DNA from 4 places in the Ornithinibacillus liuyingii genome. Region 2 is predicted to be linked to each of the others. Evidence: riboswitches for the same ligand, from Rfam matches in the RefSeq annotation. Region 2 holds a riboswitch; each other region holds the start of a gene.
The links. Region 2 has a riboswitch for cyclic di-GMP ahead of ACSKT4_RS06150 (diguanylate cyclase). Riboswitches for the same ligand answer to the same signal wherever they lie in the genome.

Region 1 (5,331 bases), 190 kb from region 2:
TATTTCTGCATTAAATGCACACCGTCAATTAGGTGTAAACACAGGAGCTACTCAAAACTCTTTAGAAAAACTATCTTCTGGTCTTCGTATCAACCGTGCTGGAGATGATGCTGCAGGTCTAGCAATCTCTGAAAAAATGCGTGGACAAATTCGCGGTTTAGAAATGGCATCTAAGAATGCTCAAGATGGTATTTCTTTAATCCAAACTGCTGAAGGTGCTTTAACTGAAACTCATTCAATTTTACAACGTATGCGTGAGTTAACTGTACAAGCGGGTAACCTTGGAACTCAAGAAAGTGATGATTTATCTGCAATCCAAGATGAAATCACTGCACTTATTGAAGAAATTGATGGAATTGCTGAGCGTACTCAGTTTAACGGTAAAGGCTTACTAGATGGATCTTTTGCTGCAGGTGAAAGCGAATTAGTATTCCAAATCGGTGCTAATCAAAACCAAAACCTTGTTGTAAACATTAATGATATGGGTGCTGAAGCATTAGAAGTAAAAGATATTGATGTATCTAGCTTTACAGAAAGCTCACATTTTGATGCTGCTGTAGGTAAAATTGATGCTGCTATCAAATCTGTTTCTGAACAACGTTCTGGTCTTGGTGCAGTTCAAAATCGTCTTGAGCACACAATCAACAACCTAGGTGCTTCTCAAGAAAACCTAACTGCTGCTGAATCTCGTATCCGTGACGTTGATATGGCTAAAGAAATGATGGAATTCACTAAGAATAACATCCTAACTCAAGCAGCACAATCAATGTTAGCTCAAGCTAACCAACAACCTCAAGGTGTATTACAATTACTTCGTTAATTAGTAGATTTTAGAGGTTTATAATAAAAAAATTGGCGTACCAGATAATAATTGGTACGCCAATTTTTTATTGTTATACTCCGTTTAAATCCTCGCCTTATTCCCTAAACAAATTATTATTTAATCCGATATTAATATTATGTAATTTACAACCTATATTAAAGGAGTTTCATCTATGACCAAGTTAGAAGAAAATACTATTTTTCAGGTAAAAAATATTATAGATACATTAATTGAAGCAACTAGTCACTTTTCAAAATTAGTTAAACAGAAGGAATTAAACCAATGTATCTTCATGTTTAGTTCAATCGTAGATGGTGTTACTGCTATTGAGAAAGTAACAGCTAACTCTAATTTAACATTAGGACAAAAGGAAAAAAAGAAAATTGAAAATACATTATTATTAATTGCTCAAGAGTTAGAGACAAATAATTTAATAAAAATTGCTGAAATAATACAGTTTTCATTAATGCCTCTCTTAAAACAATGGCAAAAAGAATTTGAAGTAGATGAGATCGGTTTACTAAATAAAGATATTACTATCGGTGTCTATTTAAGTGAATCTAACCCAAGAATTGCTTATCCTAAACCTAGAATTGATGCTTTAGTTGAGGAAGCAGAGAAACAGGGAGTAACCCTATTATTCTTTTCCTCATCAGGTGTTAACATGGATGCTAAGCAAGTTACGGGAGAAGTATTCCAAAATGGAAAGTGGCAAGAGGTTACTTCTTCTTTTCCAAATGTCATTCATAACATAGGAATAGCATCTCGAGAGCGACAAACTATTACGGAAAGGAAGTTGCGAAGAGAGGTTCCTTTTACTAGTTTTGGAGTTGGAAACAAATTTTATTTACCAAAAATAGTAGTGGAAAATAGGAAGTTTGCAGAGCTACTAGTCCCTTTTAAAATAATTACTGATGAAGATAGAATATTAGAGTTTTTAAATGAAAATCAAAAAGGTGTATTAAAACCTATAATGGGTAGACAAGGTCTCTTTATATATTATGTAGAAAAGAACGGTAATCACTTTATAATTCACGAAGATAAGAAAGAACGGATCCTAGGAAAAGAAAAATTCACCATGTGGATTCAAGACGTTATTCTAAAGAACAAAAATAGCTATATGATTCAAAAATATATTCATGCTCGTACTAATGCTGGTGAACCATTTGATATTCGAGCTCATGTTCAAAAGAATAATGAAGGAAAGTGGCAGATAACCAAAATCTATCCGCGCATAGGTAATAAGAAAAGTATTTTGAGTAATATCAGTCGAGGTGGTAGAACTCAAGAACTTGACGTTTTTTTGACGAACGAGTATGGTGCAAAGGGTAAACAGTATGCGGAAGAACTAAGGAAGCTTTCTCTAGATATAACGTATCATTTAGATAAACTCTATGGTTTGGTTTTAGATGAGTTAGGATTAGATTTAGCCATTGATAAAAACGGCCGTTTTTGGCTTCATGAAGTAAATAATGGACCACAATCCACCTATCATGAGAAAGAAAGAGCTATTAATACAATCGGTTACGCAATTTATATTGCTAAGAATGGAATATTCCTAACCAATAGTTTTCAAAAGCAAAGTAAAAGTATAGGGAATTTTGATTCCCGAAACTCGAATCTAGAATGGGCGGAACTAGATAATCGAGTAAGTATTGGAATGTTAGTTCAGGAAAATGAGATAAATAATTTAACGATTGCTTGTGCGTATGTTGCAAAGTATGAAAATGTACACTTTTTTTATTTTACTCCTAAGGATATAGATTATGATGAAATGTGTATAAGAGGATACTTTTATCAAAATAAAGAATGGGTACCTATGATTGTAAATTATCCTGATGTAATTTATGATCGTTTACGAGCAAGAGGAATTGAGGGCTTTCATACAGTTTATGAAGAACTAGAGGGAATTCCATTTACTAATCAATTCTATGGAAATTCGATTAGTAAACTAGAAGTTTATGATAAATTAAGTGCAATAGAACAACTTAGTGATATTATGATTCCTTATCAAAAAGTTAATCGATTGAAAGATATATTCCATTACATTCAAGAGTACGGTTCAGTAATCTTAAAACCGGAAGTAGGTTCATTTGCAAAAGGTGTACGCTATATTGAAAAATTGAATATTGATAGATATAGAGTGGCTGATGGAGAAAATGTTAATGAACTGAGTGAATTATCATTATCGAAGTATATAAGAGACGTTATTAAAAAAGGCACTTTTATTGTACAAAAGTATATAGAAACAAGAACAAAAGAAGGTAATCCGTTTGATATCCGTGTCCATATGATGAAGGATGGAAATGGAGAATGGTCATTTGTTAATAAACACCCTAGAATTGGTACTAATTATGCAACTATTACAGTCTTTAGAAGTGGTGGATATGTTGGAGAGTTAGTAGCTTTCTTAAATAGGAATTATTCTCAAGATAAGTCGAGTATCCTTGTAAGTAAAATTGAGGAAAGAGCTCTAAATATTGCGAGTGAATTTGATGCCCTGTACGAAAACAAAATAAGTGAATTAGGTATCGACTTAGCAATAGACAAGGATTTAAATATATATCTAATTGAAGTTAATGTTAATAAACCTGGGATTGTGTATTATGAATTCGAAGTTGCTAAGCACGCCATTCCGTATGCTAAATATTTATCTCAAAAGAATTCAACTAACAATCAAAAGAAAATGGAAACTTTTTGAAAGTGATATTATTTACTAATAATCTCTTGGATAATAAGTAAAGTGTAAGGTCGGGGATGTATAGATGTTCAAAAGAGATTATATTAAAGGACTCTAGTTTCTAGAGTCCTTCTATATTACAGCTAAAAACATAGTTGTTATTAAATAAATGATTATATACGGCTGAAATAAATTATTTTAAATTACTATAATACCCCTTTACTTCTAAAATGTAATAGCCGATATATACAATAGAGAAAAACTTTAATCTCACACATAATCCAAATCGACAAAGGCAAACTTACTGAAAAGTAAGGACGCAAAGCCATGGGTCTAAGGTCTAGTAGACTAAGATTGCCAGGTTACCAAGTATAGAATCTATAACATTCTATTTGGCTATTCTTTCTAGAAGAATAGCTTTTTTAATTCACATATGGAGGTCTACACATGGATAAATCATCATTAATAGGAATTATACTAGGGATCCTTGCAGTTGGGGTCGGAATGGTACTGAAGGGTGTTGGTCTTGGAGCATTGATAAATCCTGCTGCCATTCTCATTATTCTTGTAGGAACAGCAGCTTCTGTCATTATTGCCTTCCCAACCAGAACACTGAAAAGAATACCAGCACTCTTCAAGATTCTATTTACCGAAAGGAAAGAACAAAGTGCAGAAGAATTAATTGATACATTCTCTGATATGGCTGATATAGCTAGAAAGGAAGGGATTTTATCTTTAGAAAGTCAATTGGATAAAATTGAAGATCCATTTTTAGCGTCAGGATTACAGCTTGCAGTGGATGGGCAAACTCCGGAATTTATCCGAGATGTCATGATGGAGAAAATTGATGCCATGGAAAAACGCCATGAAGAAGGTGCAGCTATTTTTTCTCAAGCTGGTACATATGCTCCAACACTGGGGGTACTTGGTGCAGTGGTAGGTTTAATAGCAGCTCTAGCGGATATGTCTGATATTGAAGCACTAGGAAAGGCAATCTCTGCAGCGTTTATCGCAACATTACTTGGTATTTTTACTGGATATGTCATGTGGCATCCATTTGCCAATAAACTGAAGGCAAAGTCAAAGCGTGAAGTAGAAATTAAAGAAATCATGATTGAAGGTATTGTATCGATTACAGTTGGGGAGTCATCAAAAGTTCTAAGGGATAAGCTTGGTTCTTATCTAACGACAAAAGAATTAGAACGATTAAATCAGGAGCCGAAAAATGAAGAAGAATAAACGGAAAAAAGCGGAACATCATGTTGATGAATCGTGGTTACTCCCTTACTCTGATTTATTAACATTACTTGTTGCCTTGTTTATTGTCTTATTTGCTATGAGTGAGATAGATGTGAAGAAATATGAGGAACTGTCTACTTTCTTTAGAAGCGAGTTTTCCAGCGGGGATAAAGGGATAATGGAACATCCTGTTCCTTCTCCTGAGCTGAAAGAACAACAAGAAGTGGAAGAACAAAATCAGAATCATAAAGATGGTCAACATGAGCTGCAAAATTTACAAGAGCTTCAAAAGAGAATCGATGCCTATATCCAAGAAAATGGTCTGACGGAGTCACTTGGTACCAATCTATCTGGTGAAGGATTAATGATCACGATCAAGAATGATATTTCCTTCGAGCCAGGTAGTGCAGAGGTTAATCAGGGCGGGATAAAGATTGCGAATGAGATATCGCGTCTGTTATATACAGATCCCCCTCATCAAGTAGTCATTAGTGGCCATACGGATGATGTTCCAATGAACAATGAACAATTTGGTTCGAATTGGGAGCTAAGTGTTATGCGCGCTGTAAACTTTATGACGTTAATTTTA
Region 2 (5,331 bases):
TATGCCATCATTAAATGGTCCACATAGTTTTCTTCCAGTGCTAGTCGCTCCGCCTTCTCCAAATACTCAAAAGCTAATCTGGTATCTCCTGTGTCAGTTAATAACGACCCTATCTCAAGATAAAGTGCTGTTTGTTCTACAGGATTATCTGTTATATCGAGCGCTTTTCTTAGATTTTCAATTTGCCCTTTCGTATTCCATCTACCCTTCATTAACTTGGCTTTTTCAAGGTAATAGATTCTTGCTTTCTCCTTATTTCTAGCATTTGAATAATGGAAAATAATTTCATCGAGGTTCTTCTCCAATTCCACTCCGTTCTGTTCTGCTAAGCTAGTTGCTGCTAGCTGATGCTTCGATATCCTCTCTTGCTGGGAAATTCTATCGTACACAACGTTCTTCAATATCTTGCTGCGAAAATCATATAAGTAAGAGCTATCATCAATAAGCCGCTGCAAGATTCCCTTATTCACCAATTCCTCTAATTGTTCATCCACCATCAGTGTGTTTGGTAAGAGCTTCTCTATTATTTGTGTGGCAATAGGCTTAGAAAATATGGAGATACTTGTTAGAATATTCATTTTTCCCGGATCAAGATCCTTCAATTGGTTGACTAGTGCATGCTCAATATTATTTGGCAAATCTAAGAGATTATAGTCCTCTGATTCCTCTGGTAAATCAATTTGCCATCTTCCAGTTTCTTCACTTACATATAGAATTCGACGGCTATACAAGTCTTTCATAATTTCCTTTATAAATAATGGATTACCGTAGGACTGACTATAGATTCTGCTTGAGAGTTTTTTAGGTGTAAAGGAAATGGATAGAATGCTTTGAATCATTTCTCCTGTTTGTTGTTCATCTAATTGCTCCATACGAATGGTTTCTGTATCAGGGCGCCTTTTCATCATATAGATAAATTCAGAAGCGACTGAATTCGGAGAAACCGCTCGATCCTCACATGAAAAAACTAAAGTTAGATTCGTATTCTCTAATACTTCTGTACATAAATAGTTAAACGTATCAATTGTAAATTCATCTGCGAGATGAATATTATCGATAATCATTACCGTTGGCCGATTTTGAATACTTTCATTGATAAAACCCGCAATGCGATTTAGAAGGCGGTATTTTGTATGATGTTCATTAGCATAGTTAAGAGAATCGTTATAATTCTGATCCATAAGTTCTGGGAAATACTTAATTAATTCGGTATTATATTTCTCTACTATGCTATTATCTGTCTCCATGATTAATTTTCGTAAAATATCAATCCACATTTGCTTACTATCTGTGGAAGCATGATTCAAGCTATAGCTCGCATAAACACTTGCTTTACTTAGCCCAAGTAAAAAGGTGGCTTCGCGTAGAAAACGAGTTTTCCCAACACCATTGGCACCCTGAACGAAAAAGATTCGTTTACCAGGCTGATAGGAAATCATCTTTTCGTAGGCTCTCATGATAGTCCTAATCTCATTTCCTCTGCCAACAAGCTTGGTATAAAGATTTAATCCATTTATTTCTTCTTTTTTTATAATCGAGTAGTTCGTACCTAGTACAGCATTTAAATCTACAATTAGTTCATAAAGGTTGCTATAAGTATTGTCATTTTCGGTATTTAATAGTTTTTTAACAACAGGAATAACGTGTTTCACTTGGGTGTCATTCGATTTCTCAAGCAGCGAGGTGAACTGTTTTTTAGGTTCTTCTATAGTAGGCGTTTTCGTTATGAGTGCGAGTAGAATAACACCTAAAGCATACCTATCTGTTTCTGCATCTTCTGGCACTCCCGCTAGGACCTTTGGTGATTGATATACCGGGTCTTCTATTCGTTCTGCATGGGTTAATTGTTCCATATGTATGGTAGCAATATCCGTTAGTAACACTTGGGAGTGTCCCTCCCCCTTCAACACTCGAATAGTATAGGGGTTTAATGCACCATAAACAAACCCCTTTAAATGGAGGGAGTATACTGCTGAGCATATCTCTACAAAACATTCCATAATCTCATCAAATGTCATGTTTTTTGTTGACTGGAACAAATCTCCTGTTCTCGGAATATAATCCGAAGTAAAAAAGTATTGCGGGTCTACCTGTCGTTTGTTATCAATATAGAAGACCTTATTAAAACTATAATTTCGGATAATTGCTTTACTCGTTATACGTTTAATATCCAGAAAACGAGTGATATAAAAGTCAATCAGAGGCTTTGGTAAATATTCATTATTTAATAAGCTTAACAGAATAACTTTGTTTTCTTTACGCATATCATATGCTGAATAAACCATGACATGCTTCTCTTGTTTAATAAGTTCTTTTAACCTATATCTATTGTTGATGATTTCCATATCCTTCACTCCACTTGAAATATCATACCTGTATTAAGGTTTGACAATTGTAGTTTTTGATATTGTATAAGTGTATACATATTGGGAGCTTTCTTCACTGAGATGATTCATTGCATACCATAAGAAAAAGCTATTCAAATATGTGAATAGCCAAAAACTGTTTTGGTAGCCAGGCGATCATCGTTTTTCAACATTAGACCCTTTGCTTTGCGTCCTACTCTTTCGAATAGTTTGCCTTTTCAACACATCTGGTATTTAATTACTATTACTTATTACCTATTCTACACCAATTCTACAAAAATTCAATAATTTGACAATATAATCATGAAATGTTTTACATTATTATAAGTCCTAAAATAACAACTAGTACTTTATACCCGTAACTTGTATAGATTAAACGTATTTCCACCATTTTCTTTGGAAGATTCTATACATAATTATCGATGAACACTTTTAAGAGATACCAGTTACGTTTACTAGTTTTTAAGTTTGCATGTTCGTGTATTTCATCTCCATTGCGCAAAACAACTAGTACTTTATACCTACGACATTGCACTTGTTATTCATTCTACTAACTATAAAAACCTTTGGAGAAAAGGAATATTTTCTCCAAAGGTTTTAGGATTCTATAATTCGTATTTGGCTACAGGATTATTTAGTTTTTCACTGTCGAAGGAAAATATCGGTCCTTCAAGCGAGTGGAGATAAATTCTAGTATAATGGCAATGATTAGAATAAGATATGTGATTAAACCAACTTCTCTAAGGTCATAATAGAAGCCGGATGCCATGAAGAGTTCAAAGCCTATACCGCCTGCTCCAGCTGCAGCTCCCATGGCAACTGCAACGGAGAAATTAATCTCAAAACGCAAAAATGTCCAAGATAGTAAATAGGTAAAGGTAGACGGAATAATCCCGTGCACGACTGTATGCCACCAATTAGATCCTGTTGCTTTCAATGCTTCTAAAATACCAGGATCCACCTCTTCAAATGCTTCAGAGAATGCTTTTACTAGATACGCCACAGAGTGGAATAACATCCCCAGAACTGCTGCTTCACTACCAAGTCCTGCTGCAATAGCAAAAATAAGCACCCAAAGAACAGTTGGTACTGCACGAATAAACGCTACAAAAATTCTCACTGTTTTAGACAACCAAGATTTGGATAGATTTTCCGCTGCCATTAAAGCTAAAAAGAAAGCAATAATTGCACCTAAGATGGTAGCTAATATTCCTAAGCCTAATGTTACGCCAACTTGATAGAAAGCTTCTCCCCAACTAAAATGATTTAATGTAGGTTCAAAAAACATTACCCTAAGATTATGTAAGGTTTCCGTTACGGCTCTTTCTAACTGCAAACCCATATAGTTAAAAAAGAAAAATGCTAGAATAGTTAATATAGTCAGTATCCAAATGGTCCATTTGATAACTAAATCAATCTTGTTACCGGATTTAATATCAATTTTTCCGCTTTTTGTTCGTTTTATAGTAGAAGGTTTCAAACCTACTTCCATTATAAGATCACCTTCCGTATTTGGTTAGATATCAATTCAATTACAATAACTGAAATAACAATAGTAGCAGTAATTAAGGCAACTACTGGATAGTTCATATTCTTATAATATAAATCAAACAGGTAGCCAATCCCTGTTCCAGTAAGTATTCCAACTAGTGTAGCACTACGTATATTCGTCTCAATCATAAACAATATCCAGCTAAGCATTTGTGGAATGCTTTGCGGTAGGACGGCTTTACTAACGATTTGGAAATAGGTTGCCCCAGTAGCAGTCAATGCTTCTACAGAGCTCTGATTTGTTTCATCAATAGATTCAATAAATGCTCTCGTTAAAAATCCTAAAGTTCCAACAAATAATGCTAGAAAACCAGTCAATGAATTCTGTCCAAATGAAATCAAGAGAATTAATGACCATGCTACAACTGGTATATTACGAGATAACGATGCAACAAATCTCGCAATAATACTGAATATATTATTTGTTTTTGTTGTTTTAGATCCTAGTAAAGCTAAGAATATGGAAAAGAATGCAGCAATTGTCGTTGCGGCAATAGACATGAAAATCGTCTCATTTAGTTTAACTAATATATTTGGTAGCTTCTCAAAAGAATCTTGCGTAATCATTAAATTGGAAAAAATCCAAGTGAAAGCAGCAGGAATGGTAGCGATGCTTTCTATAAAGTTAAAATCTGTTATACTTGAGGACAGATAGGTGATGACAATAATAATGATAAACATTAAGGTTAACTGCATTTTTTTCTTACGTAAAATTTTTACATCCATTGCTATTCCCCTTATACGGTGATTAATTCTTTTGATTCCATTCCATATATATGTTCAATTTTGTCTATAGAAAGTAAAGGACTTGGCCCGTCAAATACTACTTCACCTTGCTTCAGACCAATGATCCGACTTGCATAGTCTTTAGCAACTTCTACCTGATGCAGATTAACAATACAAGTAATACCAAGATCTTCCGATATTTTCTTTAAATGATCCATAATGATTTTTGAAGAATTAGGATCCAACGAGGCAATTGGCTCATCACAAAGAATAAGCTTAGGTTCTTGAATAAGTGCACGACAAATACCAACTCGTTGCTGCTGCCCACCACTTAATTGATCACAACGCTTATAAGCATGTTCTGCAATACCTAATTTCTCTAATAGGTCAAATGCATTTTGCTTCTCTTGCTCAGTAAAGCGACCAAGTATACCTTGTAAAGTAGACTTGTAACCGAAACGTCCATGTAGCACATTTTCAATTACCGTTAATCGTGGAACTAAGTTATAATGCTGAAAAATCATTCCAATGTTCGTACGTAATTTACGCAATTCCTTCTTACTTTGTGCTCCGACATCTTGACCATCGAAATAAACACTTCCTGGCTCAATGTCAACCATACGATTGATACAACGTAATAGTGTCGATTTACCTGCTCCAGAAGGACCAATAATCGAAACAAATTCTC
Region 3 (5,331 bases), 210 kb from region 2:
AAATGAATCTGTTCATTCAGAGAGTGAACCGATGGAAGAAGACACTGTGAATTCATCTGAGGAAGGAGAAAATTAAATGAATTTAAAAACAGTCGCAAAATGGACTGGTAATTTACTTACGTATGTCATGATGGCTGTATTAATCTTTCTAGCGGTTACGGTTGTTGCAACGAAAGCTTCAGGGGGAGAACCAGAAATTCTAGGCTATCAATTAAAAACGGTATTATCGGGATCAATGGAGCCAGAATTCAATACAGGTTCTATTATCGCAGTGGAGCCTGGTGGAGACATGACTCGCTTTCAATCGGGGGATGTTATCACATTCGTGGAAGAAGATGGAAAGTTAATTACCCATAGGGTTATAGAGGTAGTAAATAGTGGAGAACATGTTATGTATCGAACAAAGGGAGATAATAATGCTTCCCCAGATAGTAGCTTAGTACTTTCTGATAACGTTGTTGCCCAGTATACAGGCTTCACTATTCCTTATTTAGGATATGTCGTTAACTTTGCACAATCCCAAAATGGAGCATTTTTACTATTAATACCAGGATTCATCCTAATCGTGTATGCCGGTTTCACTATATGGCAAGCAGTTCGAGAACTAGAGGCTACGAATAAAGAACTAGCTAAACAAATAAATGAAAATAGTACGGTATCTTAATATGATTTTGATAGTTTTGCCTTAAGGGGGCGATGAATTGAAGCGGCTAATGTTGGTTAGTTTGGCATTCGTTATCGGGTTTTTTATACTACATGATCCTTTATTAACGATGGCCGATAATTCCAATGCAACAATTAATGAAAAAGCAGAAATAGCTATCTCGCTTTCACCTAGTGATATGCTTTTTAATGTGAATAATATGAAACCAGGAGACTGGGCACCAAGAACACTTACGGTTATGAATGACGGGAAAAATGATTTTCACTATCAGATAAGCATTACCAATGAAGGGGAAGCGAAACTATTTAATGAACTTCTCATCGAAATGGAAGGGGAGGAAGGGATACTATATGAAGGTAAATTAGCAGAATTGGAAACGTTACCGAAGAGATTTCTTGCTGCTAACACATACGAAGAAATAGACATCACCGTTCGTTTTCCGGAGCATCTTGGTAATGAGTTTCAAGGGTTAGCTGTTCTTTTTAACATGTCGTTTGTAGCAGAGGCAGCTAATAGCACCCCTGGTACAGGTGATTCCGATGGTGAAGATAATAGCAAAACAGACAAAGATGTAAAGCATGTGGGAGGTAAAATAAACGATGGAGATAACACAGCAGGATCTCCACTTCCTAAGACAGCAACAAATATGTTTCATTATTTATTAATTGGTACCTGTTTACTTCTAGCTGGGTTAATCATTTACATTATTTCTAGAAGATTGAAAAAAGCGTGAATGAGGAGAGTGTAGCATATCGAAAAAAGTAATATGATTGGTTTGAACCTCCTACAAAACTAGTTTCATTCTGACAAAACAAGACATACATAAAGTACTAGTTCTTTAGTATAATAGATTTAGTAATAAATTCCATCTACAAAGGCAACCTCATTGAGAGATGGGGACGCAAAGTCACAGGTCCAATACTGGATGGCTGGATTGCATAGATAAGTATGGGGGACGGGAATTTGAATAAAATGATCGGTTTAGACTATGAGTGGATTTTGTTAATTAAGGAGGCAAAAAAACAGGGGATGACCGTAGAAGAAATACGACTATTTCTAGCGGAAGCAAAGCACCATGCATAATTCTTTTGTTGTATTTTTGTACTTAATATAGAACTGCTCACCTGTTTGTGATATAATTTCGCTTGAAAGAGGTGAGTCGAATTGATCGGAGAAAAAATCAAACAATTACGCAAAGAAAAGAAAATGTCTATATCTGAACTAGCAGAAAAAGCAAATGTTGCCAAGTCTTACTTAAGTTCAATCGAACGTAACCTCCAATCCAATCCATCTATACAATTCATCGAGAAAATTAGTGCGGTTCTAGGTGTATCTGTGAATGAATTAATTAATACTAAAGACTCCATAGAATTGGAAGATTTAGACGGAGAATGGCTAGAAATCGTGAAAGAAGCGATGGAATCTGGTGTATCGAAAGAAGATTTTAAGAGTTTCCTTGAATTTAATAAATGGAGAAAAAATAATAATTAGGAACCGTAGATTATACTGCGGTTTTTTTATTTGTTATGATATAGTAATATAAGTGATTTTGGACAAGTATGGTGGAATGATGAATCGTAAACTATTTTATTGGTTTCTGCCAATCATATGGATGGCTGTCATTTTCTTTTCTTCTGCGACCCCTTATGAAAAACAGGATATGAAACCATTACTAGCGAGCATTATTGATTTTTCTATTTTAGAACCGTATTTTAGTTGGGTTTCATTTATATATAATCAATCAGAGGTAAGCATTGCTGCACTTGGTGTAGAAGGATTTATCGAATTTTTCATTCGTAAAGGGGCGCATTTCGGTGCATTTTTCTTATTGATGATTCTGTTTTGTATAGCATTCCGAAAGACCGTACAATGGAATTTACATAAAATTCTAGTTGTCTCATTTGGATTGACGATTGCATATGCTATTATGGATGAATTACATCAAGGCTTAACACCAAACAGAACGCCTTTTTATGGAGATGTAGTAATTGACGGATTTGGAGCTAGCGTGGCATACTTCTTTCTACTAATCCGGTACAAAAAATGGAAAAAAATATAAAATTTAATAATTATAGTAAAAATGTTATAGATTTCATGGTATACTAGTTTTTAAATTAAATCATAGTCAAGGCGGTAATTTCATGGTTGAGCGTGAGTTTTTTAAGAACATGATGAAAAAGGTAATCGATGATACAGAAAAAAATAAAATCCGTTCCTCTGAAGAATTAATTCAAACATTAATTAAAGAATTGAATGATCAACGAGAATTAAATCAAAATAAACGTATAATAAATTAACACTAGAGCTATTTCCTTTTAGAGGGAATGGCTTTTTTCTTGTTTAGACTAGCTATTCCATAACTGGACAATAGTACTACCATATGATAATTTGAGATTGTAGTTAGCGAAGGGTAGGGGCATAAATGGATCATACAGCACTATTGATAAAAAATGTAACCGTATTCTTAGAGAACACTAGAATTCCTAATGGAAGTCTTGTCATTGAAAAAGGAAAAATAAGCGAGATCTATCAAGAAAATGAAAAGCCTAAGCGTTATCCAAGTCAGTTTAAAATTATCGATGGGGAAGGGCTATATGCTGTTCCGGGCTTTATTGACGGCCACATTCACGGTGCGAATGGGGCAGACGTAATGGATGGAACAGAAGAGGCATTAGATACCATTGCAGAAGTACTACCGAAAGAAGGGACAACTAGTTTCCTTGCAACGACGATTACCCAGGCAGAAGAACAAATTGAACAGGCACTACGTACGGTTGCGGATTATCAACCTAAAGAGAATTGTGCTGAAATAATCGGGATTCATCTGGAAGGACCTTTTATAGAAGAAAGTAAGAAAGGCGCACAGCCTCTTGAGCATATTAGTAGACCAGATAGTGCTCTTTTTGACAAATGGCAGAAGCTTTCTAATCATATGATTAAAACGATTACGATGGCACCGGAACTTGATCCAGAGGGATCGTTTATCCGCCATTTAGCAAATCAAGGTGTCAATATATCAGCAGGACATACTGCGATTGATTTTAAAGGTATGAAAGAAGCGGTATCCAATGGGGTTAAGCAAGTTACACATTTATGCAATGCCATGACTGGGATTCATCATCGGGATATTGGTGTTGTAGGAGCAGCATTTCTGTTAGAAGAAATACGAGCAGAACTAATTGCTGATGGCATACATGTCGTTCCTGAAATGCTAGAAGTAATCTATCAAAATATGGGTAGTGATCGGATAATACTAATTACAGATGCCATGCGGGCAAAATGCTTACATGCTGGTACATATGAACTTGGCGGTCAAACAGTTTTAGTAGATGAGCAACGAGCTGTACTCGAAGATGGAACACTAGCAGGTAGTATTTTGAAGATGAATCATGGTGTTAAACAAATGTTGAATATACAGGATGTTTGTGTTGAGGATGTCATTAAAATGACGAGCACGAATCCAGCAAAACAACTGGGAGTATACGACCGGAAAGGAAGTATCGCTAAAGGGAAAGATGCAGACATTTTATTAATTGATGAGAACTTTACGATAAACTATACACTTTGCCGTGGAAAGATAGCATACAAAGGAGACGAGTGATATGAACATCATATCTGCCAAGGATTATCAGGATATAAGTTTGAAAGCTAGTGAATTTGTAATTCAAACTATTAAAGAGTTGGACAAGCCAGTATTAGGGCTTGCGACTGGCTCTACGCCAGAAGGACTGTATAAATGCCTGATTGATCGAAATAATGAGAAACAAGTTTCTTTCCAAGAAGTGACCACATTTAACTTGGATGAATATGTTGGGCTAACAGCAAATCATCCGAATAGTTATCGCTATTATATGAATGAAAAACTGTTTCAGCATATTGATATTTCTATAGAGAATACGCATATTCCAAATGGTTCTGCCAAGGATTTAGAAAAAGAATGTGTAGCTTACGAGGAATTAATTCAGCAGCACAATTGCATTGACTTACAAATTCTAGGGATAGGTCATAACGGACATATTGGGTTTAATGAACCAGGAACATCGTTTACTACTCGAACCCATTTAGTTGAATTAGCGGAGACGACTCGTAAAGCCAATGCCCGTTTCTTCAATTCATGGGAAGAAGTACCATCACAAGCGATTACGACTGGAATTGGTACGATTATGGATAGTAAACAGATTTTATTACTAGTATCTGGTGAGGATAAAGCTGAAGCATTGAACCGATTGTTAGATGGAGAAATTTCTGAAGAATTTCCAGCGTCCGTATTGAAAGAACATCCGAATGTTACCGTAATTGCAGATGAAGCAGCTTTATCAAAAGTACAAAGGAATAAAAAAACTTGGCGTCATGATTGAAACGCCAAGTTTTTCTATTCCTTTGTACTTTCAACCTCAATTTCCACATACTTTTCGCCAATAGCTTGTATGACAGCTTGTCCGTTCGTTAAATCTGTCATCCACTTTTGAAAGGCAGTTTCCAGACCATCTTCTACATAGACAATAAATTCTATATTCTCCAGATAATGTATCGTCTCTAACATATGTTCAGAATTCCGTAATTCATTTTCAAGCTTTCCAAGTAAGGCATAATCGACAGTGATAGAGATCCCTTTCATTAATTGTCTTTTAATAATTCCAACTGCTTTAATCGCTTCTGAGGTTGAA
Region 4 (5,331 bases), 190 kb from region 2:
TTCCAAACATTCGTATCTGTACCCGTTATAAAATCGGTTTCGGGCGTAGCATGACGGCTGTTATTAGATAAATAAATCCAAATAATAATCCCTAGCACTGCAGGGGTAGCCCACACACTAAGAGCAACTTTCCATCCTAATCCGATACCATTTGCTAACGGAACACTTACTCCAGATGCCGTTGCAGCAAATATCCCCATTGCAGTTGAATAGACACTAGTCATTAAACCTACCTTTAATGGAAATTTATCCTTAACGACTCCTGGTAATAGAACATTACAAACCGATATACCAACCCCAACTAGCAATGTTCCTAGAAATATCAAGCCTATTAATGACACGGAACGGACCGCTATTCCAGCTAATAAAAAAATAAGCCCCCATAAAATGACTTTCTCATTGGTAAATCGATTACCTAGCCTTGCAGCAATTGGTGACATAAAGGCAAAAGCGATTAATGGTAAGCTTGTTAATAACCCTACACTCCAATTCGATAATCCTACATCATCTCGAATGGTACTCATAAGTGGTCCAACAGATGTGATAGCAGGCCGGAGATTAAAAGCAACGATGATGATTCCTGCTACTACTAAAAATTTGTATAACTGATTGTTGTTAGCCTCTTGATGATGCAATTCCAATTCTCATGCCCCTTCCAATATATTACTGTCACTACTATAGCATAATCCATTAAAAGAAGAAAAAGGAGGAGACTTGCCAATTTAGCTTTTTGTGAAGAATACGTTATTATTCATAGGGTTTTAGTATGGAATTTTTTGTAATTGTTTGGGATGGGGGGATTTAATGAGAATAGCCACTACACCATACCCTTCATTCGATCATCTGCTTTGTGTTATACTCATCTATCCACCTTAATTCTTATGCCATGTAAATATTTCCTCGGAAATACAGGGAATATGTCGTAAAAAGAAGTGGATGAACTAGCATCCACTTCTTTTTACTTTAAATCTATTCTTGTTTCTAACTCAGGAAACACCTGGTAGGTAGCATCATCTAACATAAAATGTGTATCCTTATCTATATCAACCTTTGGATATGTTACGATTACTTTATTATCCCCATCATATTGAAAAGAAACAGCATTTATATATTCATCCTTTTCCTTATTCACAATATAAGGAAAGACCGGAATAGTTTGATCCGTTGTATACGTTATAATAGTTGCATCTTCTTTATGTTTAATGCTCTCAACTTTAAATTCTGAATGACTGCCTACAATCTCACCCTCTGCAAAAGGAACATGGTGCTCATTTCTTTTGAAACTTATATAATGTTCATGTATGAACTCTTCACCTTGAAATGTAGTAATATAAGGAATGATTTGATAAGAGTATACATTGACCCCTCTTGGAATTTCCAGGACGTCATTAAACCTATTTACTTTGCCTACTTTAGGAGTGTTGCCGCCGGAACTATAATTATCTAGTAGATACATATGACCCTCTTTGCCCATTCCAATTACACGATAATTAAAATCTGTATATCCTGATTCCGGTTCTTCTACTTTGAGTTTTGTATAGGCTATTAGCTTTAATGTAGAAGGAGACAATTCTACATTCCCAATCATCATCGAATTTCCTAATGCATCTTGTTTAGCTTCAAAATCCGAGGATACTAAAAACTCCATTTCTTTATCTAGATGAAATTGGAAGAACCAATCTCCTTCTACATCATTAACCTTGTTGATGTGTAAACTTATTTCTGCATTAGGCTCAATATCCTTAACCTGATTAAAATGAATCACTCCACCAGTATCGAGTACATCGCGTTGTGAAATCTGAAATAAACTAGGGTGTGATTTACCATCCACAAGTAATTCAAAATCAATGAACCATTCATTAAATAGGATTTCATTCTCTTTCTCCGGATGAACCTCATAAGAAATTGCTAATTGGTGATTATCCATATACCCTTCTTCTAGCCTTACCTTAATCCCTTGATCCACTACTTCCTGATCTATTCTTTGGGAACGACCCTCTGTAACCATTCTTTTTAATCCATCGTCACTTTGCTGATACATAATAGATGTCGTATTTGGATTTTCACCACTTGCTAGTTCTAGATCATTACTTAACAACAATAAACCAAAAGCTAATACAAAGATAGACGCAATAGTGGCTATGACTCGATGCTTAGGAAAATAGAATGGTTTCTTCTCTTTATTACGTGCCTTGATAAGGGCATCTTGCACTGTTTCTTGAAGCTTTTGTTCTGGGATAGGTGTTCCATCTACCATTCTACTAATCTCACCTCGCAGCTTCTCCATATACATCTCCTCCATGTGCTAATTTTTTCTTCACAATTTGTAATGTTCTATGTAGTTGGGATTTCACGGTCCCCTCTGGCTTCTCCAAAATATCCGCAATCTCTGGTATGGAATAGCCATAATAGAATCGAAGTAATAATAAGGTCTTTTGATTTGCTTTTAGTTTTCCAAACACCTCTTCGATATCCATCACCAGTACGGTGAGATTTTCCTCGACAATTTGTGTATTAAGCCATCCAACATCTAATGGGATAATATCCTTCGATTTTTTGATATGATCTAATGCAGTATTAATCAGTATTCTCGTAATCCAGGTAGAAAAGAAGTCGATATTCTTTAATCTATCGAAGGACTTATAGGCCTTAATAACGGTATCTTGAACAATATCTAAAGCACTCTGTTCATTCTTTACATACGAGTATGCTACTCGATATAACTTTTTCTGCTCTTGTTTAATTAATGTTTCAAATAACTGCTCACGATTCTTTTGTTTTTCTGATTTAAACATAGACATATTGTCTCCTCCCTTCCATTATTTTACTATACAATGAAGAACTATTTTTAAATTACTGCTATTTATTAGACATCACTTTATATAAAACCGTTCCAATTAATTTTTTCATAAAAAACACCGCACTATTTAATGCAGTGTTCCGGTCTATATTCTGTTAAAGGAACAGTCTACTAAAAATGACAAGAGACCTACCCCTCATCCAAATATAAAAGGCAGGTTCTCTGAAATTACTACTCAGAGAACCTGCCCCTACTTACGTATTATAATGTTATCCAATTATTTTTAATGGCCTTGATAACGGCATTGGTACGATCGGATACATGTAGCTTCTTCAAGATAGAGCTTACATGATTATTCACTGTTCTAGTTGAAATAAATAGCTCTTTGGCAATGCTACAGTTGTTTAGACCTTTTCCAAGCTCCTCTAAAACCTTCCATTCTTGTTCGGTAAGAATGCCAGCTGGTCTAATCGGGTCTTTTCTAGTTAGTTTTACATAATCATCAAGTAGAATTGCTGATAGTTTCGGATGAATATATTGTTGATCATTTAACATCGATTTAGTAGCAAAAATTAATTCACTTAATTCCATACCATTATAGAAATAACCATGTAACCCATAACGGAAAAGCTCCCGTAACAAGTCATTGTCTAAATCAGATGTCCAAATTGCTATTCGGATTTTCTTTTCTAGAAACCTATCAATTACCTCTTTAATATCGATAGTCGTATTTAAATCAATAATGACTAAATCACTTTTAATTGAAGTCATTTTTGATTTAAATTCCGCAGATCCTATAGCCTTCCAGTCATGCTCAGGAAGACTTTCTTCCAGTTTTTCCACAATAATGTCTCGAACTAGATCTTTCTCTTTAATAATTGTTACTTCACTCATAGCCACTTCTCCCATCAAATTTATTTCCCTATTACAAATGGTAGAAATTGCCAAAATATGAATTACACATTAAAAAAGACTATTCATAATAGAATAGCCAAAATATTGATACAATCCATTTTGGCAACCAGGCGATCATAGCCATTACGACCTTAGACCCTTAGCTTTGCGTCCTACCCTTTCAGATAGTTTGCCTTTATCAGTTGGTGTTTCGATTTATTCACATAAGGTTATGTTAAACCATATCTAGTAATAAATGCAACTAAAATATCATTAAATATAGGATGTAATGATAGGAAAAAAAGATACTAGACACTTTCCACTAAATGTGTCTAGTATCCATTACTATAATTTAAAATTACCTACTAAATCATTCAGTTCCTCTGCTAGGGTGGCTAGTTTTTTGGAGCTATCAGCGACTTCCTCCATTGAGCCTCTAACCTGTTCTGCAGAAGCTGACGTCTCCTCTACCCCTGCAGCTGATTCCTCTGAAATAGCTGCAATCTCTTGGATAGATCCGTTCATTTCTTGACTGTTCGCAGCAATACTGGACAGGTTGCTCGTAATGGTTGAAATGTTTTCGACCATACTGGAAACCGCTTCGGTAATTTGACTAAATGTATCTCCAGTAGATTCAATTTGTTCTGTACCAATTTGAACCTCTTTATACCCTTCCTGTAATGACTCCGTAACAAGCGTTGATTCCGACTGAATACTCATTACCGTGTCTGTTATATCATTTACCGATAGCGCAACCTGCTCCGCTAACTTTCTCACCTCGTCAGCAACTACTGCGAAGCCTTTCCCATGTTCCCCAGCACGTGCCGCTTCAATTGCAGCGTTTAATGCTAGTAAATTAGTTTGCTCTGCAACATCCCTAATGATCGATACTAGATTGGTAATTTTTTGCGTATGCTCATGTAGTCCTTCTACTTTTCCTACAGCACCATGAACAATTTCATCTACTTTACGCATTTGTGTGGTTGAAGATTTCATTAAATCTCTTCCCGTATTGGTTAAGTCAAGCACATTCTTGGAGTGTGTTTCAATTGCTGCGCCACTTTCATCTGCCTCTTGTACTTGAACAGCAAATGAACTCATTGCCGATGATAATTCACCTGCACTATCTGCTTGTGTTTCCGTACCGTTAGCTAATTCTTCCATTGTCATTGCTATTTGCTCGGCACCTGTTTTCACTTCGTTAGTAGACTGAGTTAGTTCGGTACTCTGGGTAGCTAAGGTTGTCGATACATACTTGATTTGATTTAATAATGCCCGAATGCTCATACTCATCTTATTCGTCATATGAACAAGTTGTCCAATTTCATCTCGGTCATTGGATATTAAATCTTCCTGGCTTAAATCGCCATCAGAAATGGTCTGCATTCTCTCCATAACCAGCTTTATTCGCTTCGCAATCATATTAGAAGCAAAAATAGCCAATGTCGTTCCGATAACGATGCTAGCAATACTTAATATGATGGTCAGAACCATCATTAATTCACCATCATTAACCATATTCTGTCCTAGTTCATTAATAAGCTCTTTACGATGCTCGGTAGCTTCTTCAAATCCTTGGGTAATCTCTGTTCCTAATGGCATTACTTCCATTTGCATAATTTGTAATGCTGCTTCTT

Region 1: it holds a riboswitch for cyclic di-GMP, as region 2 does, so the genes downstream of both, motA (flagellar motor stator protein MotA) here and ACSKT4_RS06150 (diguanylate cyclase) in region 2, are expected to answer to the same signal.
Region 3: it holds a riboswitch for cyclic di-GMP, as region 2 does, so the genes downstream of both, ACSKT4_RS05225 (anti-repressor SinI family protein) here and ACSKT4_RS06150 (diguanylate cyclase) in region 2, are expected to answer to the same signal.
Region 4: it holds a riboswitch for cyclic di-GMP, as region 2 does, so the genes downstream of both, ACSKT4_RS05310 (response regulator transcription factor) here and ACSKT4_RS06150 (diguanylate cyclase) in region 2, are expected to answer to the same signal.

Annotation. Positions count from the first base shown of each region.
Region 1 is NZ_JBPWOS010000003.1:146,141-151,471, reverse strand. It holds gene hag (flagellin Hag) at 1-820, shown strand, start outside; gene ACSKT4_RS05330 (YheC/YheD family protein) at 996-3,524, shown strand; cyclic di-GMP riboswitch class I at 3,788-3,873, shown strand; gene motA (flagellar motor stator protein MotA) at 3,951-4,742, shown strand; gene motB (flagellar motor protein MotB) at 4,729-5,331, shown strand, end outside.
Region 2 is NZ_JBPWOS010000003.1:333,150-338,480, forward strand. It holds gene ACSKT4_RS06150 (diguanylate cyclase) at 1-2,345, opposite strand, end outside; cyclic di-GMP riboswitch class I at 2,507-2,591, opposite strand; gene phnE (phosphonate ABC transporter, permease protein PhnE) at 3,001-3,858, opposite strand; gene phnE (phosphonate ABC transporter, permease protein PhnE) at 3,858-4,643, opposite strand; gene phnC (phosphonate ABC transporter ATP-binding protein) at 4,655-5,331, opposite strand, start outside.
Region 3 is NZ_JBPWOS010000003.1:123,079-128,409, reverse strand. It holds gene tapA (amyloid fiber anchoring/assembly protein TapA) at 1-76, shown strand, start outside; gene sipW (signal peptidase I SipW) at 77-664, shown strand; gene ACSKT4_RS05230 (LPXTG cell wall anchor domain-containing protein) at 702-1,397, shown strand; cyclic di-GMP riboswitch class I at 1,531-1,606, shown strand; gene ACSKT4_RS05225 (anti-repressor SinI family protein) at 1,637-1,747, shown strand; gene ACSKT4_RS05220 (helix-turn-helix domain-containing protein) at 1,829-2,155, shown strand; gene ACSKT4_RS05215 (VanZ family protein) at 2,235-2,723, shown strand; gene ACSKT4_RS05210 (hypothetical protein) at 2,806-2,961, shown strand; gene nagA (N-acetylglucosamine-6-phosphate deacetylase) at 3,087-4,265, shown strand; gene nagB (glucosamine-6-phosphate deaminase) at 4,267-5,022, shown strand; gene ACSKT4_RS05195 (YigZ family protein) at 5,037-5,331, opposite strand, start outside.
Region 4 is NZ_JBPWOS010000003.1:140,225-145,555, forward strand. It holds gene ACSKT4_RS05295 (CynX/NimT family MFS transporter) at 1-641, opposite strand, end outside; gene ACSKT4_RS05300 (DUF4179 domain-containing protein) at 959-2,287, opposite strand; gene ACSKT4_RS05305 (sigma-70 family RNA polymerase sigma factor) at 2,268-2,801, opposite strand; gene ACSKT4_RS05310 (response regulator transcription factor) at 3,062-3,694, opposite strand; cyclic di-GMP riboswitch class I at 3,814-3,899, opposite strand; gene ACSKT4_RS05315 (methyl-accepting chemotaxis protein) at 4,040-5,331, opposite strand, start outside.